3 regions of the Shewanella sp. MEBiC00475 genome follow, and region 1 is predicted to be linked to each of the others. Evidence: predicted binding sites of a transcription regulator. Region 1 holds the regulator's gene; each other region holds the start of a gene.
The links. Region 1 encodes sigma-54, which starts transcription at its own class of promoters, with help from an activator protein. Its sites were predicted from a motif close to GTTGGCACGNNNNTNGNNT; they were not measured.

Region 1 (11,091 bases):
AAGTGTTTAAGCTCAACTCAGCCTAATAAAAATGAGTTCAATAGCTGTTTACTTTGCTAACAGTTCAGGGGCTGTTGTTCTTTCAAGGTTGTTTTTGCAGAGAATTGTTGGACCATGACTGAAACTGTGAATGACAAGGCAGAGGCTTTGTTGTGTGGTTATTCTACATAAAAAGTCGATAACACTGTCGAAATAGTCAGAAAATACTGCCCGATAGCCTCAACTAAAAGTGTTTTACTCTTTGTTGAGCGAGTATTTGTTAAGCGAGTGGTGCTTAAATTACTAGGGTGCAATGCACTAGCCTCGACTAAAACACTTTTATCTCGAACAAAATATAACCGGCTAAGATCAACAGATCCTAGTATCGGCTGACAATAGTCTCGTTATTAATGCGGCTTTTAATCGCTGAAGTAGCATTGTTAGCAAAATAAATGACAATCTTTACCCTGCTTACTTTCAAGGTTTTGTATTTATTTATCCTATCTCTTACCTCTAATTGAGCTTGATTCAGACTTCAATAGCAGCGATTGAAGTCTGAAATACCGCGACAGAGCATTTCATATATTGGACTATAAGCTCTAGTGTATTAAAAACAGTGTGGCTAGACCTAAAAATGCAAATAAGCCAACTACATCTGTCACCGTGGTGAGTACCATGCCACCCGCCAGTGCAGGATCGATGTTTAACTTTTTCAACATTATTGGGATCGTGGCACCAGCAAAGCCGGCTACCGTCATATTAATCAGCATTGCACTGCCGATTAACCCGCCTAACACTATGTCATCTTTCCACAACCATACCGCAATAAATACCAATATAGACCACATTAAGCCGTTTAATAATCCAATACTTAATTCTTTACCTATCAACCAACGGGAGTTACTTTGACCAATATGTCCCAGTGCAATACCACGGATCACCAGTGCTAAGGTTTGATTACCGGCAACCCCACCCATACTTGGTACTATGGTCATTAAAATCGCAATGGTGGCAAATTGCTCTAAGGTACCTTCAAACATGTTGCTAACTGATGAGGCAAGCAGTGCAGCGAATAAGTTAATCATTAACCATAGAGAGCGTCTCAGGGTACTTTTAAGCACTGGGCCAAAGGTATCTTCATCATCATCCATCCCCGCCATGCCCATCATTGAATGTTCGGCATCTTCACGGATTACATCAATAATGTCATCGATAGTGATCCGTCCAAGCAATTTTGCTTGTTTGTCGACCACAGGAGCAGATATCCAATCGAGTCGTTCAAATTTCTGCGCTACGTCTTTATCAGACATTTCAACGGGAATGCTTTCTAGTTCGGTGTCCATAATACTGCGGACAGTTACACTGGGGTTACATGTTAATAAATCGACCAACCTTACTCCGCCTAATACATGATCTTGGCGGTCGACCACATATAAAGTATCGGTAGAGTCGGGGAGATTTCCTCGTTGACGTAAATAGCGTAATACCACTTCGATATTGACATCTGGTCGTAACGTGACTGTATCGGTATTCATGATACTGCCAGCGGTATCTTCAGGGTAACGCAGTGCTTGTTCAACTCGATCTCGGTCTTGGCTTTTCATCGACTTGAGTACTTTTTTGTAAACCGTGTCAGGTAAGCTACGAAGAATATAGGCGAGATCGTCGGTGTCCATGCCGATTGTGGCTTGAGCAAGCTTTTCTGGAGTCATGTTGCTAATAAGTGAATCTTTTAGCTCTTCACCTAATTCGTCAAGAATTTCGCCTGTATGTTGCTGGTCAATTAATTGCCATAGCACTTGTCTATTTTTTGGCGGAGATGATTCAAGAATAAGGGCGACATCATTAGGCGACATGGTATGTAACATGTTGCGAGCGTGGACAAACATACCGCTGTCGAGTGCTTGGGCAAGTTGATTGAGGCGTTGTTCGGTAATTTCATTGTCTAGGTACTCTTTACCCATATATCTACTTCCTATTCATCACACAGCAATCATTTATTTCTCTGATTTTTCTGGCTCAAGTTTATTAGTTACAAAGTTGAAACCTATGCAACGAAAAATGGAATGCCTGAAGGTTTCTGTTGGGCGGGTTTCTATATCGCCGTATTATTTAATTAAACAATAGAGGTGTGCTTTCCGGATATCAAGCAACACCGGAGGTTACTAAAACGGGTATATTTTCGTCATCTTAAGCGCTAAACATTCACAGAGTAAAACAATACTTAATGTGATGGTATTGACTACCTGAGGTAAACATAAAGGCTATTCTTGTGAGGTGAATATGTAAATAATATTGTTGTGGCTACTGCGTTAGTATGAGGCTGAGGAGTTCAGGGCGCAACATCTAATATAGGCATATGGTTTGTGAGCATTATAGAATAGAAGCTAGTGTTACTGACATATTTAGCGCTAATCTTACATTTTGCGACTCTCTATTGCCGAGCTTCTAAGCGTACAAATTTAGCAACATTCATCAAATTTGGCATTAATGAGATCGCACACTGCGCTTAGGGCCGCTTCTGCATCTGGTCCTTCAGCTGTCACTGTGATCATTTTTCCAATTCCACTTTCGAGCATTAACAACCCTAGGACACTTGCTGCACTGGCACTTTTTTCATCTTGAATTAAGGTTATATTGGCATCAAAATCAGCTACTAGAATGGCTAACTTTGTCGCTGCGCGGGCGTGTAAACCTAATTTGTTTGAAATACTAACTTGGCGTTCAAGTTTGATCATTGATTCGATCCTATGTTCACTTAGCTGTTACTGCCATTTAAATCTAATTCTCTGTGGCGAACATTCACTGTATGTTTACTGCCTTGTCTAAATCGTTTTGCCAATTGATCGACAATATACACTGAGCGATGTTGACCACCAGTACAGCCAATGGCGATAGTAAGGTAGCTGCGATTGTTACGTTCTAAGTGAGGCATCCAAGTTTCGAATAGGTTTTCAATTTGCCAGATAAACTTATTAACTAATGGCTGGCGCCCTAAAAACTCTTGTACAGGTTCGTCTAAACCAGTAAATGGACGCAGCTCTATTTCCCAGTGTGGGTTGGGCAAAAAGCGTACATCAAACATAAAGTCCGCTTCTGTCGGCATTCCGTGTTTAAAGCCAAAAGATTCAAAGTTAATCACTAACTCTTTATCAACACTGCCTAGTAATATTTGCCTAACCTGGTCACTTAATTCGTAAATATTCAGTGCTGATGTATCAATATAATGGTCAACAATTTTTGCGATTGGTTCAAGTAAGCGTCCTTCTAGTTTGATCGCTTCTTGCAGTGAAATATGATTTTTAGATAGCGGATGTAATCGACGAGTTTCACTATAGCGTTTGAGTAGAACTTTATCATTGGAGTTTAAAAAGAAGCTGATAATTTCAGTGTCGTGCTCAAGCAGGGCTAATTGATTTTGAAGCACTTTACTTTGTTCATCAATGTTGCGTACATCAACACTGATTGCCACTAAATCATTACTACCTTTGAGCTGGGCTAATAATGTGCCAATAAGAGCTAAAGGCAAATTATCAACACAATAATATCCTAGGTCTTCCAATACTCTTAAGGCTACTGATTTTCCTGAGCCTGAACGTCCTGATACTATGACAAGTTTCATGCAGTGATAACCTGATAAAGTTCTGTTGAGTCGTGAGTTTTACGAAGCTGTTTCAATATTTGCTTGTCACTTAGTTTTTGGGCCATGTTCGATAACGTGCTTAAGTGTTCTTGGCACTGATCTGCCGGCACTAATAAAGCAAATAACAGATCAACTGGTTGGTTATCGATTGCATCAAAGGCAATGGGTTCTTCACACTTAATAAATATGGCAATGGGCTGATCGATAGACGTCAATCGACCATGAGGTATCGCGATGCCATTTCCTATACCTGTGCTACCCACTTTCTCTCTCGCTAAAAGGCTTTCAAAAACCTCTTGCGAAGATAGGGGTGGGTACTGGGCAGCGACTAAGTTGCTGATGAGTTCCAGTACTTTTTTCTTACTGCCCGGGGTGGCACAGGTAGTGCACTCCGGTCGCAGAATGGTACAAAGTTCCATCGTTAGTGTTGTGTATACTTCTGTTGGTGTTTAATTACCTGACGGTTGAGCTTATCGATCAGGGCGTCTATTGCAGTATACATATCAGTACATTCTGACATGGCAAACATCACTATGCCATCTGTGATTTTACTGGCTTTTGATCTTTGTTGTAACTTTTATACATTGAGCGCAACGTTTGCATTATGGCTCTGATCGGAGTGTCGTTCAAGCTTTGAAAATTTATCATGAATATATTCCGTTGCCTTGTAGGTTATAAACTCTTACGTTGGTTAGACGGTGGAATCATCATTGCTTCACGATATTTTGCAATGGTACGACGAGCAACGTTTATGCCCTGTTCAGCCAGAAGTTGGGCCATTTTACTGTCACTCAGCGGTTTTTGCTGGTTTTCTGCAGCAACTAATTTTTTGATAAAAGCACGAATTGCAGTAGATGAACATTCACCGCCATCGTCAGTGCTGACATGGCTAGAGAAGAAGTATTTTAGTTCAAACAGTCCTCGTGGGGTGTGCATGTATTTTTGGGTAGTCACCCGTGAAATGGTTGATTCATGCATTTCTACAGCTTCAGCGATATCATTTAATACCATTGGTTTCATGGCTTCTTCGCCATATTCAAAGAAACCTTGTTGAAATTGTACAATGCAATTGGCCACTTTGAGTAATGTGTCGTTACGGCTTTCAATACTTTTAATAAACCATTTAGCTTCTTGCAAGTGGCCTCGAATAAATTGACTATCCGACGGATTTTTACTGCTTCGCGCCATGGCGGCGTATTGTTGATTAACGCCAATTTTTGGCATGTTGTCAGGATTTAACTCTACAACCCATCGGCCATTTTTCTTTAGTACCGTAACATCGGGTATGACGTATTCGTCATCTACGGCAGTAATTAATAAACCTGGACGAGGATTAAGTGACTGGATTAGGGTGATAGCGTCACGCAACTCGTTTTCTTTTAGCTTTGTTTTACGCATTAACAATCTAAAATCACGCCCGGCAATTAAATCTAAATAGTCTTTAATCAGCAGACGAGCATTATCAATATGGGGGGTTGTGTTGGCATATTGCGCTAATTGGATGAATAAGCACTCGCTTAAATCTCTAGCCGCTACACCAACAGGATCAAAGTGTTGAATGCGCTTTAATACGGCTTCAACTTCATCTAGTTCAACGGTTTCATCGCCCATTGCTTCGAGAATATCTTCGGTACTTTGGGTTAAATAACCTTGTTCATCAACAGCATCAATGATAGCGGTGGCAATTGCTAAATCGGTCTCAGAAAAGGGAGTAAGATTTTTTTGCCATTCTAAATGCTCATACAGACCTTCGGTGGTTTCACCTTGGAATGGCATGTCATCGTCGCGCATGCTCGCACTGCCTGAACCTGACATTGGGGAGGCGGTATACACTTCGTCCCATGTCGTATCCATGGCTAGATCATCCATGGTTTCTTTGGTTATAGACTCTGCAGTGTCAACTGTAGAGGTGTCTTTTTCTTTATTAACGCTGCTGTTGTCACTAAAGTCGGTATCAGCTTGGTCTCGATTTTCTTTTGCGGAGTTTTTTGCTTCTGAAAACTCATCTTCTATTTCAAGCAATGGGTTTGAATCCAATGCTTGTTGGATTTCTTGCTGTAGCTCCAATGACGATAATTGCAGTAAGCGAATAGCCTGCTGCAATTGTGGGGTCATGGTTAAGTGTTGACCCATTTTGAGTTGGAGTGACGCTTTCATTTACCGCTTATCCCTAGATGATTTCCATAAAAATGACAATCTAAAATACTGTATTGATTGTTACATACATCAATGACATTTAACGTTATTTAGTTAACGTTCAACAAAACGAGTTAGATAGTTTAAAAGACCCGTAACTTAACTATAGCTTGAATTGTTCACCTAAGTACACAGCTCGAACTTGTTGATTGCTCAATACTTCATCAGGTGTACCTTCAGCAATTAAATTACCTTGGCTAACAATATAGGCCCGCTCGCAAACATCTAACGTTTCACGAACATTATGGTCGGTAATTAATACCCCTAAACCGCGACTTTTCAGTTGTTGGATAATTTTTTTAATATCAATAACTGAAATAGGATCAACACCAGCAAAGGGTTCATCGAGTAAAATAAATTTTGGATTAGCAGCTAATGCGCGTGCAATCTCAACGCGACGACGTTCTCCACCCGACAACGACATGCCTTGATTATCGCGAATGTGGGTAATGTGGAATTCTTCTAGCAAATGCTCAAGTTGTTCAATTCGTTGGTCGTTGTTGAGCTCTTTGCGAGTTTGCAACACGGCCATAATATTGTCGTGTACAGTGAGCTTACGAAAAATGCTGGCTTCTTGCGGTAAATAACCAATACCTTTACGGGCTCGAAGATGCATTGGATCGGCGGTGAGATCGTCATTATCAATTAAGATCCGACCTTTATCGCTTTTTACTAAGCCGACAACCATATAAAATGTGGTTGTTTTACCCGCCCCATTAGGGCCTAAAAGACCCACTATCTGGCCAGTTTTAACCGTTAAACTAACATCTTTAACAACTTGACGAGCTTTATAGCTTTTAGCTAAATTTTCAGCGGTTAAGGTTATTTGGGTCATTGTTTGTTCTGCTTGTTAACAGGGATTTCAGGGAGTTTTTGCTTCGGCGCGGTTTCATCTTGGAAGTTTTCAGGTTGAATAATCGTGATGACCCGATCTTGTCCCTTACCTGTACTTTCAGCTATCAACTCTTGTGCATTGATATTGTACTTAATTTTGTTACCAGTAACTTGGCTTCCTGATTGCTCAAGCTTGGCATTGCCTATTAATGTGAGCGTGGTGCTGGCAAGATCATAAGTAATTTCGTCGGCACTGGCGGTACCTATTTGGCCGTCATCTAATTCTTGTGAAAACGTTGCCGGCGAACCAGTGGCGATAAGTCTTTTACTGGTGCTGTTTTCGGGGGTAAATGCCCGCAGCTGATCAGCATTGATATTAATCGAGCCTTGAACAATGGTAACCGGGCCATTAAAGACAATTTGATTGTTTTTAATGTCGGCAGACTGGCTTACTGCGGCAATTTTTAACTCCTGCATAAGATCACCTTGTTTAGCCATGGCAGGCAAACTCAGTAGGCAAAGTATGCTACTTAATAACATAACATTGGCGCGAGTGTGGAGACGATTAATGTGGCTCATATTTCCCTTCTACCTGGCTGAGTAGCGATAATTTTTGCGAATTCAAGTCTGCATGTAGGCCTAAGCCTTGAATAATAAACCCTTTTCCTTTGATATACACCATCTCCTGCGAGGTACCTATCATAGTGGTTAAATCCACAGTAATGGCTTGGGTGCTCAGTGATTGTAGGGGTTCTTCTATATCAATAGCATCAATAATAACATTATTTTCTAATATGACTTTGCTGGTATTTTTATTTAATCGTCCTCGGTCTGCACTTAATTGCCACTGTGCTTTACCATTTTCAGGATAAATGAGGTAGATAGGTTTGGTAAAGTGAGTGACGTCAGTAGAAGCATAATGTTCCATGTGCTCGGCACTGACTCGACTTTCTACAAAACCGAGTTGATTAAATTCAGTGGTTTGAAGGTTATTTGCAATAAAATCTGGACGCTCAATTCCGCGAACTTTCACGGCCTCCATTTCACTGCGCTTTATTTGTGCTTGCCAGTATAGTATTAAAGCAAGGCCAAAAAAAACTACAATACCTAGCGTGACTCTATTCATATACTCATACCATGAGCAGTGGCAAATTTATCTTGGCTTAATAGTAATAAGTCGGTCAGTTCACGTAGTGCACCGTGTCCGCCATTTAGGGTCGTTGTCATATGGCATTGTTGTTTTACAAACGGATGGCCATCACCGACACATACTGCTAGTCCTACGGCTTTCATCACGGGAAGATCAACCATGTCATCACCAATGTAAGCGACTTCGTCGGCGCTCACATTATACAAAGACATAAGTTGCTCAAAAGGTTCGGATTTATTGTCAATCCCCTGGTAAATATGCGTAATACCTAATGCCGTCATGCGGTTTTCTACTATTTTGGATTTACGCCCAGTGATCACAGCTACATGAAATCCACTTGTGATGATAGAACGCACTCCGTAGCCATCGCGAGTATGAAAGGCTTTCAGTTCTTCGCCAGCATTACTGAGGTAAATACGGCCATCGGAAAATACACCGTCGACGTCACAGATTAATAGTTTAATTTTTTGAGCGCGTAACCACACATCATTACTGATGGGACCGTATAATCCTTGGCGAAACGAGGTTGATTCTGACATGATTAAATGACTCCAGCTTTAACCATATCGAGCATATTTAATGCCCCGATCGGTTGGTGTTTTTCATTGACGACAATCAATCCGTTGATGCTTTTTTCATCCATAATTTGCAGTGCTTGTGCAGCTAAAATACCAGCAGGACTGGTCACACAGTTTTTGGTCATTACGTGTGCTATCGGAGTGGTTCTCAGGTTCACTTCTGCATCGATGACACGACGTAAATCTCCATCGGTAAATATACCCACTAGCTTATTATCATTATCGACGACTGCGGTCATGCCAAGACCTTTTTTGGATATTTCGTAAAGTGCTTCAGTAATACAAATATCATTATGGACTATGGGTAAATCATCACCTTTATGCATGACATCATCTACTTTCAACAATAATTTTCTTCCCAAAGAACCGCCTGGATGTGACAAGGCAAAATCATCACGAGTAAATCCTTTTGCTTGCAATAATGCAATGGCTAATGCATCACCCATTGCTAACGTTGCAGTGGTACTTGAGGTTGGTGCTAATCCAAGTGGACAAGCTTCTTCTTGAACCTGAATACATAAATGGATTTTGGATAAACGCGCCATGTTGGAGTCTGGCTTGCCCGTTACCGCAATAACCGGAACCCCCATGCGCTGTATCACAGGCATCAAGGTGAGTATTTCACTTGATTCACCAGAATTGGAAATGGCGAGCACAATGTCATTTTTTGCTAATGCGCCCAAATCACCATGACTGGCTTCTCCTGGGTGTACAAAAAATGCCGGTGTACCAGTACTGGCAAAAGTTGCTGATATTTTATTACCGATATGACCCGATTTCCCCATCCCCATAACAATGATTTTGCCATTGCACTGTAGGATGAGTTCACACGCTTGGCCAAACTCAACTGAGTCCACGTATTGATATAAATTATCTAAAGCAGCTTTTTCAATATCAATGACTTTACGGCCCCATTGACGAAATTGAGTTTGATTTACCATGTGAATCTCTCTTTTAACTTAATACTTTACCTTAATGCTCCAATCTAATGAGATTGAAATACAACAATTTGGTACGCAATAAAGGTGATTAATAATAGTGCACCATGCCAACGGGTTAGTTGTTGTTTGGCACCACTAGATAATACTAAAACGGCTAATGCAGTACTGGTACCTAAGACCATATAGAAGTCTCTTCCACTGGCTGAGGCATCTATTTCACCAGGGGAAATTAACCCTGGCAGTGCCAACACTGCAAGAATATTAAATAAGTTGGATCCAACAATATTACCAATGACGAGGTCGTCTTCTTTTTTTAGCACCCCAGCAATACAGGCTGCTAATTCTGGAAGGCTTGTTCCCACTGCAATAATGGTTAGGCCGATGACCAGATCAGATAACCCATAAAACGTTGCAATACCCACAGCGCCATCTACCATCCAACTGGCTGAAACCGGGAGTAATATAATACCGACAGTTAGCCAAATGATAGCATGAAAGGTTGGAACATTTTTAGGGATCTCAGATTCAAGTTCTGTATCTAAGTTATCGGGTGTTTTATCTTTAATCGCTTGCCATATGAAATATCCCATTAGCAGAAAAAGTAACACGATGAGCATGCTACCTTCTGTACGCGTGAGCACGCCATCATGTAAGGTGTAACCAGCGAAAACTGTGGCCGCTAGCATAAGTGGTATTTCACGTTTTAAGGTTTTTGATCCTACGCCAATAGCCCCAAATAAGGCCGTTAATCCTAGAATTAAAGTAATGTTTGCAATGTTGGAGCCCAACACGTTACCAATAGCGGTATCACGCATGCCATCCATTGATGCGGTTGCGGCGACAAACATTTCGGGGGCAGAGCTGCCCATTGCAACAATAGTCAGTCCAATTAACATAGGCGGCAAGCCTAAATTGCGTGCAAAAGCGGCTGCGCCGTAAACAAATCTATCTGCACTCCAAACTAAAATAGCAAGGCCAACAATTAACATTAGGATATTAACTAGCATGTGATTCCGATTGTGGTCATTAATTGCTGAGTATTTTCGCTGGATTTTTATCAAATTGAAAGCATTGAGCAGTAATTGTTCTTGTAATGATATGTCGTTACATGGATATAGTTGTCGCTTAATCGACAATTACAGTACAATTTGCGCTTCAACTTAATTCAAGGAAGGCTGTTATCTCCTCAACGCCAATGTCTGATATGAGTAAATCAAATGAAAAACCTTTGGTAGAGGTTAACCATATGGCCTTTAGCCATGGTTCCCGTGTGATATTTAAAGATATTTCTTTATCGATCCCTAAAGGCAAAGTAACAGCAATCATGGGGCCAAGCGGTATAGGCAAAACTACGCTATTAAAATTGATTGGCGGACAGTTAACGCCTAGCAGTGGACAAGTATTGTTTGATGGTCATGATGTGCATAAGCTTAAGCGCAAAGACCTTTTTCAATTGCGTAAACGTATGAGTATGTTATTTCAAAGTGGTGCAATGTTTACCGACCTTAATGTATTCGACAATGTCGCATTTGCGTTGAGAGAACATTCTGGATTACCAGAAGAGATAATCCGCACCATTGTATTGATGAAGTTACAAGCCGTAGGACTTCGAGGTGCGGCGTATATGATGCCGAGTGAGTTATCTGGTGGAATGCAGCGCAGAGCTGCATTGGCAAGAGCGATTGCGTTAGAGCCTGAAATGGTGATGTATGATGAGCCATTTGCGGGACAAGATCCTATTTCTATGGGAATGTTGGTAAAACTCATTCG
Region 2 (11,091 bases), 810 kb from region 1:
CGTTTACGTTCTTCAGACAAACCGCGAGCTAGGGCTAAACCATCATATTCCGCATTCTTGCAGCGTTCTAACATTGAAGGTGACAAATCAGTTGCCTGAATAGCTACCCCACCAGGCAAAGCACCAGGTTTACGCTGCTGATATTCCAACACCGTCATGGCTAAAGAATAAGGTTCTTGCCCAGAAGAGCATGCCGCCGACCATATTTTTAATGGTCGACCAAGCTTACTGTACTCAGGTAACAGAGTATTGTGCAGTAATTCAAATGGATAACGGTCTCGAAACCATAAGGTTTCATTCGTCGTCATAGCATCAATCACTTCAGTGCGTAAATGACGTTCTGTCGGTTTCATTGACTTTTTAACCACCTCAGATAAAGAAGGTAAATTATACTTTCCCATCAGTGGTGCTAAACGACTGCGCACTAAATATTGTTTATTCTCACCTAACACAATACCGCTATGCTGCTCTAAAAACAGCCTAAATTGATTGTACTCTGCTTCAGCAAGTGATTTATCTGTCACATTATCTTCCTAAATATACGAACCTATGAGCTAAAATATCAATATTGGCTTTATAAGCTCAAATGTTTGTTAACCGCAGCGGCTAATTCATCGGGATTAAACTTGGCAATAAAGTCGTTAGCCCCTACTTTCTCTACCATTGCTTGGTTAAACACACCACTTAATGATGTATGCAATACCACTTTTATATTCTTTAATTTTGGATCATCGCGAATTTCTGCCGTTAATGTATAACCATCCATTTCAGGCATTTCAATATCAGAAATAATAAGCGGGATTTCAACAGATACATCATCCATTTCAGCCGCTATACTTTTCAGTTTAAGTAACGCTTCTTTACCATCTTTAGCGGTATCGATTTGCAGATTTAAAGATTCTAATGAGCGAATAATTTGTTTACGAGCCACTGTTGAATCATCAATAACCATAATATGATAATGTTGATCTCTATCAATGGTTAATGTTTCATTGACCTCTTTACTGATAGAAGTCTTAACCGGTGAAATTTCATCGAGAATTTTTTCAACATCTAAAATTTCAACCAACTCGCCTTCAATCTCAGTGACAGCGGTTAAATATGAAGAACGACCAGAACCTTGTGGAGGAGGCATAATGGCTTCCCAGTTCATGTTGATAATACGTTCAACAGAACTCACTAAAAAGCCTTGAACACTTCGGTTATATTCTGAAATGATAACAAAACAATTTTCGGTCGATGTCAGTGGACGCCCGCCTGTTGCCGCACTTAAATCGATAACAGAAATGGTTGCTCCACGGATATGAGCAACACCTTTAACATAACGATTTAATTTAGGCAGGGTGGTCAGTGGTGGGCATTGCAACACCTCTTTCACTTTAAACACGTTAATCCCAAATCTTTGGCGGCCATTAAGCCTAAACAATAGCAACTCTAGTCTGTTTTGCCCGACAAGTTGAGTACGTTTATTTACTGATTCTAAAATGCTCGACATAAAACAGCCTTGTAGTTAACGGTCACCCAAAAGGATAATTTGTTCTTTGAAATTATAATAAACCTAGGTTTAACATAATACGGTTTATGTGTTTCTCTACTGATGACAAGTTCAACATGAGTATAAACTATCACCAACCTAGCGAATACTTATCAATTGATCGAATCTAAAAGTGGGCATGTAACTTGCTTAAACTAGCATTGGTTCATACTCGCAGAAAACCGACACTTTTTTGACGAAAGGATAATGTTATTGTCATATCCTTAGGCTATTTATTCTTAACTTCTTACATATGCCGAGATAACTCGCATATTATTCATTTTTCAAAGTATAGGTGTATTCTGGCAAAACAAGCTAGTATCTTCATTATGAAAGTATTTTTTTTATGTTTTTTGTGCTCAATAACCTTTTTTTCGCCAGTATTTGCTAGCGAAGAGATAGTTACACCTACATTATCGACCATTTATACCTTAGCTAAAGAGATGGTAGCCAAAAAAATTGACGCTGACTCAAAAGCTAAGATAGAAATTACCCCACAAAATCTTGAGGGCAGAATAAACCCACCACGGTGCTACCCACCAATAAATGTGGAACTCGCCAGCGAAAGAGCAATTAGCCGTAATAATATGGTGAAATTAAGCTGTGATAGCCCTGATTATGACTACCCATGGCAAATGTACATCTCAGTTCGAGTCGAAATAAAATATCCTGTCGTAGTCGCAAACCAGTTACTTTCTAAAGATCAAATCATTGCTCAACATCACTTACAGATAATGTATGTCGACCAATATAATTTAAAAGGCCAATATTTTTCTAACACATCTACATTAATAGGTTCACGAGTACAACGTCGTGTTAGCAAAGACTCGCCAATATTGACCAATAATCTGTGTTTTGTTTGCAAAGGTGATACGGTTTCGATCTATGCTAAAACGGCTAATGTTCAAATAAAAACCCTAGGCGAAGCATTGCGAGACGGTAATATTGATGAAGTGATCAGAGTGAAAAATAGTAATACCGGTAAACAATTTGATGCTGTGGTAATTGGCGTTGGCGAAGTTGAAGTAAGAATGTAAAATAAAGCTAAAGTTTTCCCTTAGGGTGTCGATAACCTGAATGGAAAACCTGATTCATTACGCTGGAGCCTCCCATGGCAATTGACATTAAGCATAACACTGCTAACAATACACAAATGCGCACTGCTCGTGATACGCAGTCTGCTGCGCAATCTAAAACAACTGCAGCCCCAAAATCAGCTGCACCGGTTAAAACAGATTCCGTCAGCATTACCTCTCAAGCTCAACAGCTTCAGGGTGCACAAACGAAAATGGCATCGCTACCTGAAGTAGACCAAAAAAAGGTCGCGGAAATTAAGCAAGCTATCTCTGAAGGACGCTATAAAGTTGATCCTGAAAAGCTAGCAGCGAATATTGCCAGTTTTGAAGCAGAGCTAGGCAGTTTATCGTTTAATAAAGAGTAACCGTTAAACGTTACTCTTTAATTTGTTTTAACGACACACAAACAATAGGTGCAACCTTGCATTATAGTGAAGTGTTAGCTAAGAAAACTTAAGAGTAATTTATGACCGTACTAAATGAAAAGCCAAATGGACAGCTACACGATGAACTTCGTGGACTATTAGACACCCAGAATAAAACGTTAGTACAGCTAAGACAGCTTATTTCTGAAGAAAAATCGGCATTATCAAAACAAGATGCAGACAAACTGCTAGCACTTTCTAAAGACAAAACTCAATGTTTATTCAACATGAAAATCACAGACGAAAAATTAGCAAATCACCCACAACACAATCTGCTTACAACAGATGCTGAACTGGCACAACAAGTCGCGCAAGCTAAAGCTATTCTTGCAGAGTGCAAAGACATCAACAGCCAGAATGCCAGCTTGATTGAGCTCAATATTGCCAGCCTCAATCGCTTTGCCCAAGCATTACAAGCCAGCCGAAATGCTTCAAGTTTAACCTATAATGGCAAAGGTAAAACGTCTACCATTTCAACTCTCGGCAATGACTTTTCAGCCTAATACTTACCTATTAGCACTGCGACCTCGCGACTCTCATTTAATTACTTTTGTAGCATGCGAAAAGCCTAGAGTCGAAGACGCTTCGCGGCTAGATGCTATACAATCGTAGCAGCGTAGCGACCTAGCTAGATACTGCGCCTAGCATTGCTTCACGTAAACTTTGTTGTGCAGATTCTTCACCTAACCAAATCTTAAGTAATGCCTGACGAAAAGCCTCACCCACTATCTCGCCCTGAACCTGACCATTTTTAATGCTGGTCACGCCCTTGCCTTTTTGAGTCACAAAAGTAAATTGATCACCTTCAACAATTTCATCAGCAAATAGCTGTGTAAAATGTTCAATGTCTTTGGCAATAAAATGCGTGTCATTGTCGGTAGCTGCCTCAAATCCTTCGGTTATGCCGTTACGCATTTTGTTTGAAGAGATCATTCCTGAAGTGATAGTTAACTGGATCACCGCTATAGGTTGAGCAAGCACATCTTCTAGAGTGTGCATTTTTGTCGGCAAATACAAACTACCTACATATAAATCCATAAAAAACTTACTGCGTATACCTGCACCATTCAATACTAATGGCTGCTCTGCAGCAGTCATTTTCTCTGCTACATCAACATCTGCAATCATGCTAGCTTGTGCAAACAACGGCAGCATTAACGATAAGCTCAATCCAATTGAAGCTAATAATTTCATATAAACTCTCTAAAAAAACTGTAATACAAACGGATACAACTTAGGGCGGGTTAATTAACCGCGAACGCCTAATTTATATTGACCATTCTGTAGAAACATTAATGCTTGCTTATGTTTTGGGGAGATAAGAATTGGGCCATCATCAAAAAATAAAAAGCACTTCCAATTACGTACGAATACATCCCAGCGAGTTTCAACTATTTGGTACTTTTCATAGCAAAAATACACCACCGCATCATCGGGCCATTGAATATGCGCACTAATCGCTTCAGGCATCGCATTGTCATTAGAATCCCAGGCTGATTGCCAATGCTCAGTTTCTGTCCAAGCATCTTGCTTTGCTGGCCAGTCACCTTTTTCAAACAGCTCTGCACGACTGCTCTTATTGCTTATCCACTTATCCCACACTTCCATAGCACTTTTATCAGTCAGTGGTTTAATCAAGGCCTTATCATCATCTGATACAGGCAAATCTTTATGGTTAAAAATCCACTTACGCTTATAAAGATCAAACGGAATATATGAATATGACAAACAATTGCTCCTAGCAACAAAAATGAAGCACAATTATAACGCTAAAGCTGATCAGACTGCGATAGCGAGAGAGATAAATGATGTGGAGATTGAAGAAATATTAAAGCTGTAGTTAAAAAATACTGATACTAGTAAATATCTCAATTCTGGGAAGGGCAATGAAGTAAATAAGATGATTATAAAAGAGTGAAAATGAGCATAGAAACAGTTTATATGGTCTCCCCACAGGGACTCGAACCCCGATCGGCCGCTTAGGAGGCGGCTGCTCTATCCTGTTGAGCTATAGAGAGACCCAGTGATTATACTGAGTTTATAATTGAATTAAACCTTTTAAATTTAATTGCTTGATTAATAACCAACTAATGTATAATAGCTTAGTTCTTAATCTTTAATCTTTAGTTCTTAGTTCTTAGTTCTGAACTCTCAACTTTTAATCATTAGTTCTTAATCGCAATGTCGTTCACTTGAATATTGTCAGCACTGTCGATGCCGTCAAAAATTGCAGTTGAACTGTCTTCAGTAACTTGTTCAATAACCACATTGGCACGGCTTTTTGTAGCGATGGCGCGCATGGAATTGAATCTGTCTGGGATATTTTTTTGTAATACAATTTGGAATTTATCACCCATTTTGACGCCATTTTTACGACCTAAGTTGATGATAATACGATCCCCTTGTCTGGCAACAATTTGGCCTAGTAATGGACGACAATTTAACTGTTTATCCAGGGACATCACACTTTGTTGTAAAACATCACTAATAGCCTGACCATAGGAAGAACGCCAAAAGCGTTGGTTAGCAGGAGAAACTATTTCTTGTCTTTCAAACTCCCAAGGCGCTGATGTAGCAAACGATTCTGACCACACAACTTCGCCACTGATACCATGATAAAGAGTTAATTTTATCATGAATTGCCTAAGCGGATCATCGTCTACCAACCCCATATAACTGCTTTGTACCGGTTCAGTAGAAATATCAATAATTTCTGGTTGCAATACATATTGGCTGTCGGTGATTTCACCTAACCAACTGGGAATACGGTAACCCTTAAAATTTACTAATTGATTGGTGTTATCAATTTTTTCGTCGGCGTGTAATCGAGCGAAACTGTACCGAGATTGAGCGTTGATAATTTTGCCTAAATGTTCAGTGACCCGTTGTTCAAAGTTGGCCAATTGGCCATAGCGTAACTGAGCGCGTTCTTGTAAATAGGCTTGTGGCAACATAATGGCGGCTTTGAGAGACTGGCTTTTACATTGTGCATCGGGTTCTTGCTCACCAAGTTCTAATTGTAAAACCACGGTAATAGTGTGCTGGCTGATCATTTCACTCATTAATTCAACATTATTGGCCGATCCCATCCGTTGAATTTGAAAGGTATCTTGAGTAAGTCGACCTTGATTGACTTGTTGTTGGCTGGAAAAGTTAACTCCGGCTTTTAAGCTGGCATAATTTAATGCTTGGCTAATGGCATCTTCGCGGGCTTTATCAATATCACCATTAACAATTTTGGCCTTGCCGGTAACTTCAATTTGTTCAGCTGATGCAGACATTGTCGCCAGCAAGCCACAGACGCATAGCATGACTATTGCGGCAATATGACCGAAGGGATTAGCTCGGTTAGTAGGGCTTTGTCTGATCAGCATGCGATGTCCTAATGTCAAAAAAACGTCAATTTGGCCTAATTACACAAATTAAGCTTACTCTATTTTTAATAAAGCAAAAATTGTGCCTCTTTAGAATCTACTGTTCTTTACTGGTTAAATTTTATTCGAGATAAAAACGTTTTAATCGAGACGAGTGGATTGCTGTCTATCAATCTAAGCACCACTCACTTAACAAATAATCGCTCATCAAAGAGTAAAACGTTTTTAGCCAAACCCTTCGGGCAGCGTTTGTTGTTCATTCCTAATGCGTTATCGGCTTCTAAATGTAGAATAACGACACTACAAAACCTCTGCCTTGTAGCCCTTTATTTAAGTAATGAACAACAATTCACTGCAAAAACTACCTTGAAAGATCAACAGCCCCTCACATTTTGCAGTTATTTTTCGATCTAGTGCAATTATAGTAAAGCTTCTTGTACATTTGCCGATATAAGGTGACGAACAATAAAGAAGTAAGTTATTGGCCTTAGTCAGCGGTAAATAAGGTGATTAAATAGCTCATTTATACCAAGACTTGCGGCATTAAGTGTTAGAGGAATTATTATGATTAACAGGCTTTTTATCCCCGCGGTCATGCTCGCATCGTTATCGTTAGCGGCATGCACCCAAACGCCTAATGCTGCCAATAACTTTGCCTTCAATAATAACGGTAAATTTGTCAAAACCGCCGACGAAGATGAGGTTTATCACGATAAGCTGGCTTATGATATTCAGGCTGCAGGAATATCACCTAAAGGCCAAGTGAATGTGTGGGCCGAAAAGTTAGTCAACGAGTTAGTGCTACAGAATGACGCTTTACGACCTGATCAACCACTGCTTATATCTACGCCAGTAATGGCCAGTAATTTAAATACCACCAACGAGTTGGCATTACAGTTACAACAAGGATTACTTGCAGCCTTTCATGCCCATGAATTTAACTTAGTTGATTTAAATGTAGCGACTAGTTTACGCGCAACGGAGCAAGGCGAGTTTTTGTTGAGTCGGAATTGGGAGTTATTACGCTCAGATTTACCGGTATCACATGTGTTAGTGTCAACCATGGCCCTAACACCTGAAGGCATTATATTTAACGGCCGAGTGGTCAATATCACCAATAATCGGGTGCTTTCTGCGGTGCAATCATTTGTAGCTGCATCTAGCTTGTCAGGTTATTTACAGCCTTCTGAAATTATTGAATCTCGCAACGGTTTGTTGTATCGCCACGAAAAGCGAGGCGACAGTCGTTACACCGTATTAGGAGATAAGCTATGAAATCGCTGATATTAATAATGCTGTTGGTACTAAGCGGATGCGTCAGTAAGGACAAATATGTTCAGTGGGAAACTGAAGCTCCAGCCTCGTTTCCAACTCTAACAGCAATTGGTTACGCACCTTTAGCAACACAGCCGAGTAAAGAAGCGTCACATCGTATTTTAATGGCGATGCAAGCGTCAAAAATTGCCGCTTATCGTGAGTTAGCAGAACAAGTTTATGGCCAAAAGGTTACGGCTAATAGCGACGTGAGTGAGTGGTTATTAACTGATGATAACGTTAAATCGAGCGTTAGTGGCATTATCCGTGGTGCCAAAGTGGTTAAGACTTACCCTTCAGGTGAGTTTTATGTCACAGAGCTCGCTTTGGACTTTAAACAAGTATGGCAATTGTACGAACAACAAAATCGCCCTAAACGGGTGAAAGATGTTACCTACTTTTAAATATTAAAGTCGATTTGGATTAGCTTGATACCTAATGTTATTAACTAATGTTTGAGTTAATTAGCTTGCTTAAACCAAAATGTTTATACAAAAATGTATGGTCCGCCTCGTTATTGCAAATGATATTTTCGATAACGAGGTTGGTTTGCGCTAATGTATTCGGAATCTTCATTAGGTGCTTTACCACCCGCTCCACGATGAGTTCCGCGCTAGATTGTCCTCAAAAAGCCCAAAGCATACTTTCGGTGCTGTTTTTTGTGTCAGGTCTTCAATCTAGTGGTCTGACCGTTCTGTCATCTTCTCTATCATCTGCAAACTCGGGTTAAACTCTTATTTCAAATGCTTGCTTGGTCGATAATACCGACCACGCTATTCGTACCAACTTATTCGCTAATGCAACGACGGCTACATTAAATGGCTTCCTCGCTCTGAGCTCAAGTATCCATTCTCCAAATACGGCCACCGCTTTTTCTGGCCTTGATAACATCGCTCGAGCACCATGAATAAACAACGTTCTTAACGCCTTATTTCCACGCTTACTTATCCCGAGCAAGGTTGACTTCCCTCCCGTTGAATATTGATGAGGAACTAATCCTATCCATGCGGCCATTTGACGGCCATTTTTAAAATGCGTGACATCTGAGATATCGGCCAAACACTGAGCTGCGGTTAAATCTCCCACCCCAGGGATCGTCTTTAATAGCTGCGCTCGCACATCTTGCTCGACAAGCTGTTTAAGCTTTTTATCTTGCCCTGCTATACGCTCATTAAGCAGTAAGTAATACTCGTGGTGTTCAATTAATTCTTGCATCAACATGGTTGGAAGCGGTTCGCCGTTATCGGCAAGCCATTGGAATAACACTTTCATTTTGGCATGCCCTCTAGGAAAGCTCATGCCAAACTCGAGTAAAATTGCTCCAATGCGTGACATACACGCTGTCCGCTCTTTGATATAACTAGACCTAACTCGCTGAATAACGCTGATGACTTGTGAGGTCTCTGTTTTGACACCAACAAAACGCATCGATGGTCTTGTGCATGCTTCTGCTATTGCATCGGCATCAATATAATCATTTTTATTCGTTTTAACGTAAGGCTTAACATATTGGGGAGGAATGAGCTTAACCTCATGACCCAGTGCTTGGCATTTTCTTGCCAACCATTGGGAACCGCCACATGATTCCATTGCAATCATTGTTTTAGGTGTTTGTGACAGAAATTGAATGAGCTTTAAACGAGTTAAATGTTTACGAAATTGTTCACGACCAGTGTGATCATGCCCAACAAGATGAAAAGAAGATTTGCCTAAATCGATCCCAATTACTTTAATAATAGACATGATGGTTCGCCTCTTTGATTAGCCTACCCTAAGTATAGCTTAGGCGTGAGGCGGACCATCTAATTAAGCCACTGATTTAAGCGGCTTTTTTGTTATCGGCTGTGTTATCGCTCATTGTTAAAACGATAATTTAAACGCTAAGCCAAATGCGGCCTGGTTTTCCATGTCTTCAGTAATGTCAGGATAACTTAACTCCATTTCTCCAGCAAAATAGTACCCTGCATAAGCATTAAGGCTGATATTACTGGTCGCTTTCCAGCCTGCTCGAGCAAAGCCTACCCATTCTTCGACTTCGATTGTTTGATCATCATCAGCAATTAAAAAACGCTCGGTTCGCATTGAACTTCCCACGCCAAAATCCCAGTCACGATTATATTGATAACTTAATTCTAACCCCGCAGGGCCACTAAAACCGGCTTGGAATGGGTTAGCAAGTACCCACTTATCGTTTATTTGCCAACGAACTGCCAAATAAGGAATGGTACGCACTTCTGAAATATCATTTAAATATGCAACGCCAACACCCAACATATTGCCCGAATCAAAGCGGTACATTCCCGATGCCACTACGCCATAACTTTGCGCGTTTGAAGATGAAGCCGTATCGGCATAGGCATATTGCAATTTTGGCGCAATAAGAAACATCCAATGATTATCAAGACGGTAAGATAACGATAAACCAGCACTGTACTGATGTATGGTTGACCAAGGTTGAACAGTTGAATTTAAAGGAGTGTTTTGGTTTATTTCCCAATCGTAATCGAGGTTATCGTAGCCTAAGCTTGCTCCTATAGACCACTGGCGATTAAGTGGCATGTTGGCCGAAAAACTGGTTTTCCATGTATCTCGCTGTAACTGATTAGCGTTAGCGCTATCAGTCCCAACATTTGCAGTGCCCGTTGATGTACGAGCCACGGTGAGTGAAAAAGGTGAACGTTCTGGTGCTGCTAAAGCATACTGACTTAACAACAGTCCCGATGCTAGCAAAATTGACAAAGCTGATTTACTCAATGATTTTGGCTGAATTACGTTAACGTTATAAAGCGTCATATCGATCTGCTTCCCTTCAAATAATGAGATAAGTTAAATATTACCTTGGTTTAATTACACCTTGGTTTAATTGCACTTTGGTTTAATTGAATAGCAATACTATTTTTGAGCCAATTAGGTTCATCTTTTATTGGTTTATTTTACGTCAACTTGGTGTGCTCGCAAAAACATCTCTGCAGTATCTTGTATGTATGCTTGTCTGGATATCTGTAAATCACCGATCTCCAAGCCCAACTCTAAACGCAGTTTAAGTTCACCAAATAACATTAAACATAATCTAACTGCGCTTTCGTGCGGATTTTTAAACCAGTATTCGCCGTGCTCATTGACCTTTTTTAAATAATTTCTAACCAGTCCGAGTACGTGCTTGGGGCCAGCGTCATAGAATAATCTAGACACTTCTGGGTGAGTATCAGCTTGAGCTACGCAGGTTTTAAATACTGTCATGGCTTCTTTGCTAACAATCATCTCACCAAATTGCTGAGCAAACTGCAAAATAACCTGTTGGGGTTTAGTTGCATCGACTAAAGCATTGTCAGTGAGTTGATGCACAACACATTTAGATTCAATCGCGG
Region 3 (11,091 bases), 840 kb from region 1:
AATGTGGTTATTTAAGCTTTTTAATCCGCTCAGTCTGACTAATCACATCAGTTAAACGAATACCAAACTTATCGTTCACCACCACGACTTCACCATGGGCAATCAATGTACCGTTAACCATTACGTCTAAAGGCTCGCCCGCTACACGGTCAAGTTCAACTACCGACCCCTGGTTTAACTGAAGTAGATTACGGATACTAATAAAACTGCGCCCTACTTCCATAGAAATAGTCACTGGAATATCTAAAATACCATCGAGCTTTGCAGCTTCTTCTTTAGTAATGGGTTTAGAGTCATCAACTAACTCATCAAGCTCAACCTGTGCAGCTTCTTCAATCGCCTGCTCAGCCATTGCTGCAGCCCAGTCATCACCTGTATCTTCTGTGCTCATTTACTTCACCTTATAAATCTGAAATATCACGCGACTTGCCTTTGCGAGTCACTAACTGCAGTTCTGACTTAACCGTCTCTGGCCGCGGTATTTTTTCTTTAATTTTTAATGCTAAATTATCGCGTGATTTACCCAACTTACAACGATAAGTAGGTAAGTCCTCGATTCGCATCATAATATGCTCGGGTAACTCAATTGGGATAATATCACCCGCTTTAAATCCCATCACATCACGCAGTGTCACTTCATGTTCTATAATGTTGGCATCAAAGCCCACTTGCACATCCATGATTTCATCACGTAATGCTTGCGACCAGCGCATGTCAGTATCTTGCTTATCACTTTGGACACCTGCATCCAATAACTCTCGAATGGGTTCAATCATTGAATACGGCATAGTGATATGAAAATCACCACCGCCACCATCAACTTCAATATGAAACGAATTAATAACCACCACTTCTGTTGGGCTAACAATATTCGCCATCGCAGGGTTCACTTCAGAGTCCAGATATTCAAACTCAACATCCATTACTGGCGCCCAAGCATCTTTATAATCTTCAAAAATAATTTTGAGCAACAACTGTACAATTCGACGTTCTGTTGGCGTAAATTCACGGCCTTCAATTTTGGCGTGAAAACGGCCATCACCACCAAAAAAGTTATCAACAAGAATAAACACTAACCGTGCTTCCATGGTAATTAAGGCCGTGCCTTTGAGCGGGCTAAATCGCACCATATTTAAGCTGGTTGGAACAAATAAAGTATGAACATACTCGCCGAACTTTAGCATCTGAACGCCATTAATAGACACTTCAGCAGCACGACGCATCATGTTAAACATACTGATCCGCAAATGACGTGCAAATCGTTCATTAACAATTTCAAGCGTGGGCATACGGCCACGTACAATTCGGTCTTGAGATGAGAAATCATAAGAACGCGCATCAGCACGATCCTCTTCTATTTCATCATCATCAACATCATCGACACCATGTAATAGCGCATCAATCTCATCTTGACTTAATAAATCACTCACATAATCGCCTTAGCAGTTAATGCTTTTGGTTATTGCATTACAAAGCCAGTAAACAGGACTTTTTCAACGATTTTATTTCCTGTTATTGGTTGCAGCGTATTTTGAACATTAAGTAACGCTAACTGACGTAATTCATCTTTACCAGCTTGGGTACTCAGTTTTTGTACATCAGCACCACTAAAAGTGGTTAATAATGCAGCTTCAATTAATGGGATATGTTTTTGGACAAGTACACTGTCATTTTCACCACGCACCATTAGTTGAACTTTTATTTCGACAAGCCTAGCTCTGTCAAGACCAGGTAAATTAAATAAAAATGGCCTCGGCATACCTACATAATCAGCTTCTACATTGTTTTTTGGATCCGATTGAGATGCGACAGAAACATCCTCTCCATCAACTGGAGCTGTGTCATCCGACCCCATGAAAAACCAAATAGCACCACCAATTAATAATGCAACCACTAAACCAATACCGCCAAAGATAAGCAGTTTACTTTTCTTCTTACCGCCTTCAGCGGTTTCGTTTAATTCTAATTCTTCTTCAGCCATCTTAGTGGTTCCTAATCAACATAGTGATTAACATTAAAACTGGCTTAAAAAGTCAGTATTTGATTGAGCCGTCATATTATTGCTATAGGTTACCTACTTAAGCATAATAATCTATAGCTGAATGTAAACTCCTTGACGGATTTGTCATCAAGCTAACCTCTTGTGTTGAAATTTCATCCAATTGGCTATCACTATCACTCTGACCACTTGATTGACCTTGTTGTTCACTTCCCTCATCGCCCTGAGAAACATGACTATCTGTCAATTGTAATCCTTCTTGAGAGAGCATATCTCGTAGTCGAGGCATAGCCTGTTCAACAATATCACGGGTTTGCGACTGGGCAACATGGAACTGAACTTGTGTTTGATCGCCCTGGATTTGAATTTTAACGGTTAAATGCCCAAGCTCTGGTGGATCAAGACGAATTTCAGCTTGTTGGATGCCATTACTTACCATGGTGATCAACTGTTGTTTCATCACAGGAGAAAACCGCTGGATCATCTCTTGCATTTGACCACCCGCCTCGCCTTGCGTTCTTAACGATAACTGAAATTGTGGTACATCACTTTTGTGTGTGGGGGTCAAACTACTGAGATTTTGTAGCGCTTTATTGTCAGTATCACTCGCGCTGGCCAAAGCGTCCATTCCCAAGTTAACTTGATTGGCGTTAACAGATGCATCAGCTGAAGTGCGTTTTGCCGCTAAAGAGTCCAGTACCACGGCAAAATCCGCTTTTGCCAATACTTTGGCACTATCTGTATCTAATTGAATATTGCCATCAGTGAGAGTTTTATCACCTAAAATAGTCTTAGGATCAACACCCGTCATTGTTGATGCGGATTCAAGTGAGGTTGCCGAACCGCTAACCCCAGAGCTCAAGGGACGAGTCATATCTGATTTAACTTGCGCAGCATTCACACCGCTAGCACTGGCCTGTCCAGGTATCGCCACGCTTGCGGCCACCGACTTATCAATCTCGCTTGGTTTATTTCCCATCACTATATCGTCTGATACTTCATCACTATTATCAACAGTGTTGTCCATCATGGCTAAACTAGAAGGTTCTGTAGCCAGTGATTGTAAATTAAATTCACCAATTAATTTATTTAACGCCTGGTTGTCTAGCGCTTGTAAATCTTCTAAAGATAAATTAGCAAATGCCATAATCTTATCTAGGTCTTCACTACTGAGCTGAGAAAGAGCATCTGTGGCAGTTGCAAAATCAACGGGTAAATCGATCGTATCAGTAGAATTATTGCCAACAAGGTCATTTCCAGAGACTAATAAAACTGTCGCGTCAAAATCTCCTTCGGTCATCTCGCCGAGCGGCAAGTCTTTTCCGTCGATGGCATTACGGTTATTCAATGAGTCAGCCATATTAAGCTGCGCAAAAATCATTTCCGCATCGGCATTTTCTTCTGAAGAAGACTCAGTGCCAATATCGACATTCGCTTTTGCAACTTCGGTATTAAACGAATTCTTGGTCGTATTAACGTTACGTTGTGAAGCAAGATTGGATTCGTTTGCTTGATCTAAAGCAGATAAGAACGATTTATTATCAACATCTTGCATGTTTGCTTTCGAACTCACATCAGCAGATTTACTGCTACTGCCGAGTAAGATATTGTTGACCTGCTGCATAATCTGCCCCACTCAATTAAACAAAATTAGGTAATCTATCGTCGAATAAACACAAGTCAATGAAACACTATTTGCGCATATTAGTCTTCTTGGCGATACAAAATGCTCATTGCAAAATCTGCTCGTGAATTATTCACTGTCGCTTCGCTGACGATTTTTACTTATATTTGTAATGTTAAGCAATTTAAATGCCAACACTAATGACTTAACGATCTTTACATGAAAAGCGATGTACCAGAAGATTAGCGGAAAATAGGGGGGTAAGTGATATTTAGATTAGGTTAACAAAGACTATTTCTTTTTTTGACGGAAATATTGCTGCATAGCAAATTCATCTGACATTTTTTGCTCGCGTTTAGCTTCTATTACCCTCGCTTTATTGGCTTTTTGGGCCAATAACATCTCAACGGCTTTGCGCTTTTGTTGTTTTTCTTGCCAATGGATTTGACGATAACCGACTTGCTTTTCGGCATCCTGAACCGCGGCAACTTGCTGTGTTATCGCACTATCCACTTGACGAATAAACTGATGGAATTGATGATATTGATTTGCCCGTAACGTAGTACCAGCATGCCCTTCCATCTGTTTCATATAATCTAAACGATAATTGTTTAATGCATCCAGCTGACCTTGACGTTTTTGTTTTTCAAATTGGGCGGATTTGAGCTGTAATGCCGCTTGTTCTTCTGCGGAAGTGGCTAACTTCAATACGGTTAAAAGGGGATCAGTTCGAGTCATTTACCTTATCCCTGACACTGTGCAGCTATTTGAGTCAACATTACTCGGCTTTCTTCAAATGTCACAGGATCTTTAAATCCCTGACGTAAAAAAGCGTTCATTGCGGGTTGTAAGCGTATTGCGTTATCAATGCGAGGATCGCTGCCCTGAGAATAGGCCCCAATTGAAATAAGGTCGCGATTCTGCTGATATAAAGAATACATCTGTTTAACTTTACGCATCGCTTCTAGATGTTCCACACTAATGACCATAGGCGCGACACGACTAATTGATGCTTCTACATCAATAGCAGGATAATGACCCGAATCGGCAAGCTGACGAGACAACACTATGTGACCATCTAAAATAGCCCTTGAAGCATCAGCAATAGGATCTTGTTGATCATCACCTTCGGTCAATACAGTATAAAATGCTGTAATAGAACCTTGTCCTGCGCCACCATTACCCGCTCGTTCAACCAAACGTGGAAGTTTAGCAAATACTGAAGGTGGATATCCTTTAGTTGCAGGCGGCTCGCCTACCGCAAGAGCGACTTCACGTTGTGCTTGTGCGTAACGTGTTAAGCTGTCCATCAGCAATAGCACATCGTAACCTAAATCTCTAAAATACTCAGCGATACGAGTGGACGTTTCACAAGCCCGTAAACGCATTAATGGCGACGTATCAGCAGGCGCAGCCACCACAACGGATCGCGCACGACCTTCATCACCCAAAATTTCTTCAATAAATTCTTTAACTTCTCGACCACGCTCGCCCACCAAACCCACCACAATAATGTCGGCTTTCGATCCTCGCGTCATCATGCCAAGCAGCACACTTTTACCTACACCAGAACCAGCAAACAAACCCATACGCTGACCTTTACCCACAGTCAACATTGAATTAATCGCGCGAACACCAACATCTAACGGTTCAGTAATCGCGCGTCGAGATAATGGATTAATATAAGGACCATGACGTGCAGCATGTTGATCTGTATTAAGCGGACCTAGACCATCTAATGGCACGCCGCTACCGTCTAAAACCCTACCCAGTAATGATAAACCAACATTTAATCCCGATTGCTCACCAAGTGGTTGAACTCGAGCTCCGGGCAACACACCTCTTAGCTCTTCAATAGGCATTAAATACAGTAACTTGTCATCAAATCCTATGACTTCAGCTACCAATTCACCCACCATAGTCTCAATAGAACATAAACTCCCCACCGGCGCACGACACCCAGTGGCTTCGAGTGTTAAACCAACCACCCTAACTAACTGACCACTTGCAACAGGTCGCAACGGCAATACATGCTTATGATGCACCGCAAATTTATTCAATAGTTTATGTTGACGAGTACTCATCGGTGTTTCCTTAAGATAAGTCATTCTGTGGAGGCTGAATGTCATCCGCTTTATCAGCTCGCACGGGATCGTCACTTACATCAGGACTTGTATTAGGAGCAACAACTTGGTCAACATCGATTGATGCAGAAGGTGGATCCATTTTTTCATCCACCACAGACTCAGTTGATTCGGTGACATCGTCTTGGAGAGCTTGATGTTGAACTGAACTGCCAGTATCAGACATACCAATGCCGCCATCATCCATTTCTTTACCAATAGCCCTGTCGGAAAGCTCAGCCGCTTGTTGATATTCACTTAAATTGTCGACTGATGTGGTTTGGTATTGGGGATGAGTGGTCTTTTGTTGTTTTACATTTTTGGCTAACTGATTTGACTGAGCATCTAACTCGCTAAATACTTGATTGATACGTTGTTCAACACGTAAATCGACAGATGAACGAACACTGTCGAGCATACAATCACCATTTGATAATGTCGGATCGATATCAATCTGCCACTGATTTTTTTGCAGCTGCTCAACACTAAAACATTGATTCACGATTTCCGAATCTGTTTGATTCAGGCGTATTTTAACAAGTTGTTCTTTTAGTGGAAGTGCATCAACACCTTGACGTAGCGCCGATAAAACATGCTCTGGATGTGTTTTAAGCTCATGGCCAATCACCGCTTTTGCTAAGCTTAACGTCATGGCAAGCAGCTCAGCTTCTATTTCGTCATCGAGTATTGATAATGGGTGCTCAAATTGACTAATAATATGATTAAGTTGCTCACCAAGTTGATTTGCATTTGCTTGGCCAGCCTCTAATCCTTGCTGCTCGCCCTGAGTAAAACCTTCAAGATGCCCTTGCTCTAGCCCTTCTAAACGCCCTTGTTCTAATCCTTGTTGATAACCGTCTTGCTTACCTTGCTCAAAACCTTCTAGCTCTGCCGCAGCACGGATCTCTTCAATTTGCGCCATGGTAGGTGGAGCCATAGGTCGGCTCGACTTAACAACAGGATCTTGTTTATGCTCGCCAGAAAACTTACCAAATAAATTTGAAGGACTTTGACTGCGATCTTGAGTAATATCAGGTAATTGCCAATGACTAAATTCATGCTCATCATCCGCATTAAGTACCTTTTTAGGTGATTTTGATTCTGGCATAATGGATCACTTATATTGTTGAAGTCATGGTTTCAAAGCAAACAACAGGGCATCACATTATAATGTGGCACTCATGATAATGTGCACTCATGGTAAACATACAAACATAACCGAGAACAATCCAATGGAGATACCACCCATATACAGATAATTGTTATTGGTTACAAGAATTCGTCACCACCACCGCCAGCTAACATAATTTCACCACTGTCACTGAGACGACGAGCAATCGATAAAATCTCTTTTTGTGCGACTTCAACTTCACTAATACGAATCGGTCCCATAGCTTCTAAGTCATCACGCAACAGTTCAGCGGCACGTTTAGACATATTACCCAAAATTTTCTCTTTCAGTGCATCATCAGCACCCTTAAGTGCTTTCATCAGAATATCTTGCTGTACTTCACGTAACAAGGCCTGAATACCACGATCATCCACATCGATAAGGTTTTCAAATACAAACATCATGTCCTGGATTTGTTGCGCCATTTCTTCGTCAGTGTCGCGCATCGTTTCCATGATCTGGCTTTCAACCCCAGTATCAAGATAATTCATAATATTGGCAGCCGCTTTCAAGCCACCCATCTTCGCGGCTTGAGCACCACCTTGACCAGCAAATTGTTTCTCCATAATGTCATTCAACTCTTGCAATGCTGCAGGTTGAACTTCCTCAAGATTAGCAATACGCATCATTAAATCTAAGCGGGTATTCTCTGGAAACTGGCTAAAAATCTCAGCGGCTTGATCGGGTTCTAAATACGACAACACAATCGTTTGAATTTGCGGATGTTCATTTTGAATGATCGTTGCTACTTGACGCGCATCCATCCATTTTAACGAATCAAGCCCTTTAGCGCCGCTACCCATGATAATTTGTTCAATCAAATTACCGGCTTTATCTTCACCCAATGCAGCGGTCAACGCCTTACGGACGAATTCTTCACTGTTAAAACCAATAGACGAATATTTTTGAATATCATCTAAAAATAATTTATGAACGCCGATGACTTTTTCTTGACCAAACTCTTCCATAGCCGCCATCGCCATACCCACTTTTTGCACCTGTTTAGGTTCTAAGTGTTTTAAAATTGACGCAGCATCAGCTTCACTCAAACTCAGCAGTAAAATAGCTGTTTTTTCGACGCCAGTGACAGAATCAGGATCAAAACCTGCTACTGCCGCTTTTTCGGTTTTTTCTTTTTTATCATTAGCCATTGTCTTGTAACCAATTTTTAATTACTTGAGTGGAAAGTTCAGGCTCATTGGCCACGAGAGCTCTAATTGCTTTAATCATATCATCATCTTTATGCAAATTAGGTATGTGAATTGATCCGTCATCGGCATAGCTGTATTCCGCCTCTTTGGTATTAAGCATACCTAAGGTATCTGCGGCATATTGATCTTCAATTTCGGCTAATTCATGCCCAGGGCGAACATCGTCAGGCATGTTGACCCCACTAGGATTCGTTAGCTTCTTAAGCATAGGTCGAACCACAGCTAAAATGAGCACTAAAATAACAATTGCACCTAAAGCCAATTTTATCGCTCGCCAAAACCAAGGCTGCTCCCACATATCCGGTTCTGGTAATTCTTCAATTAACTGATCCATAAAGGGAACGGTAACTACTTCGAGTGCATCACCACGTTGAGAGCTAAACCCTACAGCACCTTCTAATAAACGGCGAATATTGGTTAACTCTTGTTCTGTTCTTGGCACCCGTGATACTTGACCATTCTCATCAACCTGACCAGGTTTAAAATTAATTGCAACAGATGCACTCACCCGACGTACAACACCAATTTGCTGACGAGTATGACTTATCGTTGTGTCTAATTCATAATTTCGCGTAGCTTCTTTTGAAGAGTCACCTGAAGTAGTAGAACTAGCACTAGAAGCCTCACCTGCCACTTCTGGAATAGTAGATTCCATTGGCGGTTGATTACTTAACGCCCCAGGAATGCCACCAGAACTTTGACCAGATGAGTTACGCTCAATCGTCATTTCACTGCGAATAGCAGGTAAATCAGGCGAGAAACGTTTAGCCGTTTGTTCTACAGCGGTAAAGTTCATATTCACATCGACTTGAGTGGTAAAATTCTCAGGCCCTAAAATTGGCATCAATATTGATTCAATTTTATTACGGTATTCGGCTTCTTTTTGTTGTACCAACTCAGACTCACGACGTGCTCTTGCAGAGGTACCATCTTGGCTACCAGAATTAAGTAAGCGGCCATTTGAATCGGTTACCGTTACGCGTGATGGAACCAACCCTTGTACCGCAGAGCCAACAATATCAACAATCGCATCAATCTCTTCCTGGCCTAAACCGCCACGACGAACACTCACCACCACAGTCGCACTTGGTTTAGACGCATTACGAGCAAAAACGTTTTCCTTCGGTAATGCTAAAATCACCTTGGCGCGACTAATACTTTTTAACTCTTCTATCGCTCGGGCTAAATTAGATTCCTGGCTTTGCTTTAAGCGAGCTTGCTCCATGCGCTGGCTTACCCCAAAACCACTGTCTTGACTTAAATAGTCATTGGCTTGAGTGCTACTTTGAATCCCAGCACGGCTAAGCAGTAATTTTACATCTTGATATTTATCTTCAGGCACTTTCACCACATCGACATTAATTTGATAATCGATTTGGTTTTTATCGAGAACATCTAAGACCTGGATCATCTCAGCAGTTTCCATTTTACCCAATGGGCGATAATCAGGCTCCTGCGCCCACATCATCACAAAAACCGCCAACGCAAGACAGATTGCCAATGCCAGAATCATGATCACCTGACGCATCATGTCGGCACCACCAGCACCGCCAAGCAATCCAGATTTATTCTCTTGCTGGACTCCGTCATCAACTGTTGAATCTGAACCTACCATTATGTCTGTGCTCACAATACGTACCTGCTATATCTGATGGTGTTATGTAATTTAGTGCTTAAAAACGTCTGCACTAAACAGGCATATTCATAATTTCTTTATAAGCATCAACCAGCTTATTACGTACCTGCACCGTTGCCTCAAACGCAACGCCAGCTTTTTCACGCGCAATAACGGTATCAGACAAAGAAACAGTGGTGTCGCCCATGTCTAAACGAGTCGCTAAACTTGCCGATGTTTGCTGCAATTCATTAACACTACCCACGGCTTGAGACAGTAACTGACTAAAATCAGCTCCCGTCGTGTTATTCACTTGTTGGGTAAGGTTGGGACGAATAGATGAACCAATAGAAGGAGATATTTCGCCACGAAGTGACTGCATTTCTTGCATTAATGGATTTGCGCTAATCTGCATGGTGTAACTCCCTTTCGTCGATTTTTTGACGACAATAATAACTAATACAGAGTTAAAGCAATTTAGATGCCAAGATGTTAAATAACAGGAGAAAGATAGAAACCAGGAAGGCAAAAATAACCTATTCACATAATGGAATAGGTTATTTGTTGGTATATAAAGCGGTATCAATCTAATTTAATGAACAGAAATAAAATTATTAGAGTGCTAAATCATAGACTTAACAAAAAACTGATAACTGCACTTTTTGCTATGTCGGTTGCTATGCAGGTAATTGGATCCCCATATCACGCATTTTAGCCATTTTATAACGTAACGTGCGGGCACTGATCCCCAGTTTTTCTGCGACCATTTTCCGACTGCCCTGACATTGATTAAGGGTTTCTAAAATAATCACATGCTCTTGAGCTTTTAATTCATCGCCTAAACCGTCTACGTCAACAGACTTATCATTTTCAATACTCTCTGTAGAAACCAACTTCACATCGGCAGAGTCAATAATAATATCATTGACACCTATATAATCATTAGCCCGTAATATCAGTGCACGTTGAATAACATTATCTAACTCACGTACATTACCTGGCCAACGATGGGTTAATAAACGTCTAGTGGCAGCATCATCAAGCTTAGGTACTGTAGTCATATTAAATGCTTTAGCATGCTTAATCAGCAAATGTCGCGCCAGCGGTAAAATATCTGCAGGGCGTTGATGCAGCGCAGGCCAAGTTAACGGAAACACATTAATTCGGTAGTATAAATCTTCTCTAAACTCACCAGATGTCGCCATGGCTTTTAAATCTCGGTTTGAGGTAGCCAGTACTCGCACATCAAGTTTAATGGTTTTACGGCCACCTAAACGCTCTACTTCGCGTTCTTGCAATACCCGCAATAATTTAGCTTGTAAGCCAAGTTCCATCTCGGATATTTCAT

Region 2: the regulator sigma-54 is predicted to act here: its motif matches at 1,668-1,686, upstream of flgA (flagellar basal body P-ring formation chaperone FlgA).
Region 3: the regulator sigma-54 is predicted to act here: its motif matches at 3,801-3,819, upstream of FCN25_RS16390 (flagellar hook-length control protein FliK).

The regions. Positions count from the first base shown of each region.
Region 1 is NZ_CP039928.1:2,820,631-2,831,721, forward strand. Features, by position in the region: gene mgtE (magnesium transporter) at 579-1,943, opposite strand; gene FCN25_RS12475 (HPr family phosphocarrier protein) at 2,442-2,717, opposite strand; gene rapZ (RNase adapter RapZ) at 2,738-3,601, opposite strand; gene ptsN (PTS IIA-like nitrogen regulatory protein PtsN) at 3,598-4,041, opposite strand; partial or broken gene raiA (ribosome-associated translation inhibitor RaiA) at 4,044-4,298, opposite strand; gene FCN25_RS12495 (RNA polymerase factor sigma-54) at 4,295-5,779, opposite strand; gene lptB (LPS export ABC transporter ATP-binding protein) at 5,922-6,653, opposite strand; gene lptA (lipopolysaccharide transport periplasmic protein LptA) at 6,650-7,231, opposite strand; gene lptC (LPS export ABC transporter periplasmic protein LptC) at 7,218-7,778, opposite strand; gene kdsC (3-deoxy-manno-octulosonate-8-phosphatase KdsC) at 7,775-8,341, opposite strand; gene FCN25_RS12520 (KpsF/GutQ family sugar-phosphate isomerase) at 8,344-9,321, opposite strand; gene FCN25_RS12525 (calcium/sodium antiporter) at 9,366-10,328, opposite strand; gene FCN25_RS12530 (ATP-binding cassette domain-containing protein) at 10,517-11,091, shown strand, end outside.
Region 2 is NZ_CP039928.1:3,628,546-3,639,636, reverse strand. Features, by position in the region: gene FCN25_RS16255 (protein-glutamate O-methyltransferase CheR) at 1-524, opposite strand, end outside; gene FCN25_RS16250 (chemotaxis protein CheV) at 575-1,495, opposite strand; gene flgA (flagellar basal body P-ring formation chaperone FlgA) at 1,864-2,571, shown strand; gene flgM (flagellar biosynthesis anti-sigma factor FlgM) at 2,646-2,975, shown strand; gene FCN25_RS16235 (flagella synthesis protein FlgN) at 3,077-3,538, shown strand; gene FCN25_RS16230 (chalcone isomerase family protein) at 3,660-4,229, opposite strand; gene FCN25_RS16225 (DUF2947 domain-containing protein) at 4,284-4,763, opposite strand; tRNA gene FCN25_RS16220 (tRNA-Arg) at 4,978-5,053, opposite strand; gene FCN25_RS16215 (flagellar assembly protein FlgT) at 5,201-6,409, opposite strand; gene FCN25_RS16210 (FlgO family outer membrane protein) at 6,974-7,684, shown strand; gene FCN25_RS16205 (LPP20 family lipoprotein) at 7,681-8,127, shown strand; gene FCN25_RS16200 (IS110 family transposase) at 8,450-9,466, opposite strand; gene FCN25_RS16195 (DUF6268 family outer membrane beta-barrel protein) at 9,584-10,516, opposite strand; gene FCN25_RS16190 (TetR/AcrR family transcriptional regulator) at 10,652-11,091, opposite strand, start outside.
Region 3 is NZ_CP039928.1:3,661,698-3,672,788, reverse strand. Features, by position in the region: gene fliN (flagellar motor switch protein FliN) at 8-391, opposite strand; gene fliM (flagellar motor switch protein FliM) at 402-1,430, opposite strand; gene fliL (flagellar basal body-associated protein FliL) at 1,460-1,981, opposite strand; gene FCN25_RS16390 (flagellar hook-length control protein FliK) at 2,079-3,623, opposite strand; gene fliJ (flagellar export protein FliJ) at 3,915-4,361, opposite strand; gene fliI (flagellar protein export ATPase FliI) at 4,367-5,707, opposite strand; gene fliH (flagellar assembly protein FliH) at 5,718-6,854, opposite strand; gene fliG (flagellar motor switch protein FliG) at 7,016-8,068, opposite strand; gene fliF (flagellar basal-body MS-ring/collar protein FliF) at 8,061-9,746, opposite strand; gene fliE (flagellar hook-basal body complex protein FliE) at 9,817-10,158, opposite strand; gene FCN25_RS16355 (sigma-54 dependent transcriptional regulator) at 10,421-11,091, opposite strand, start outside.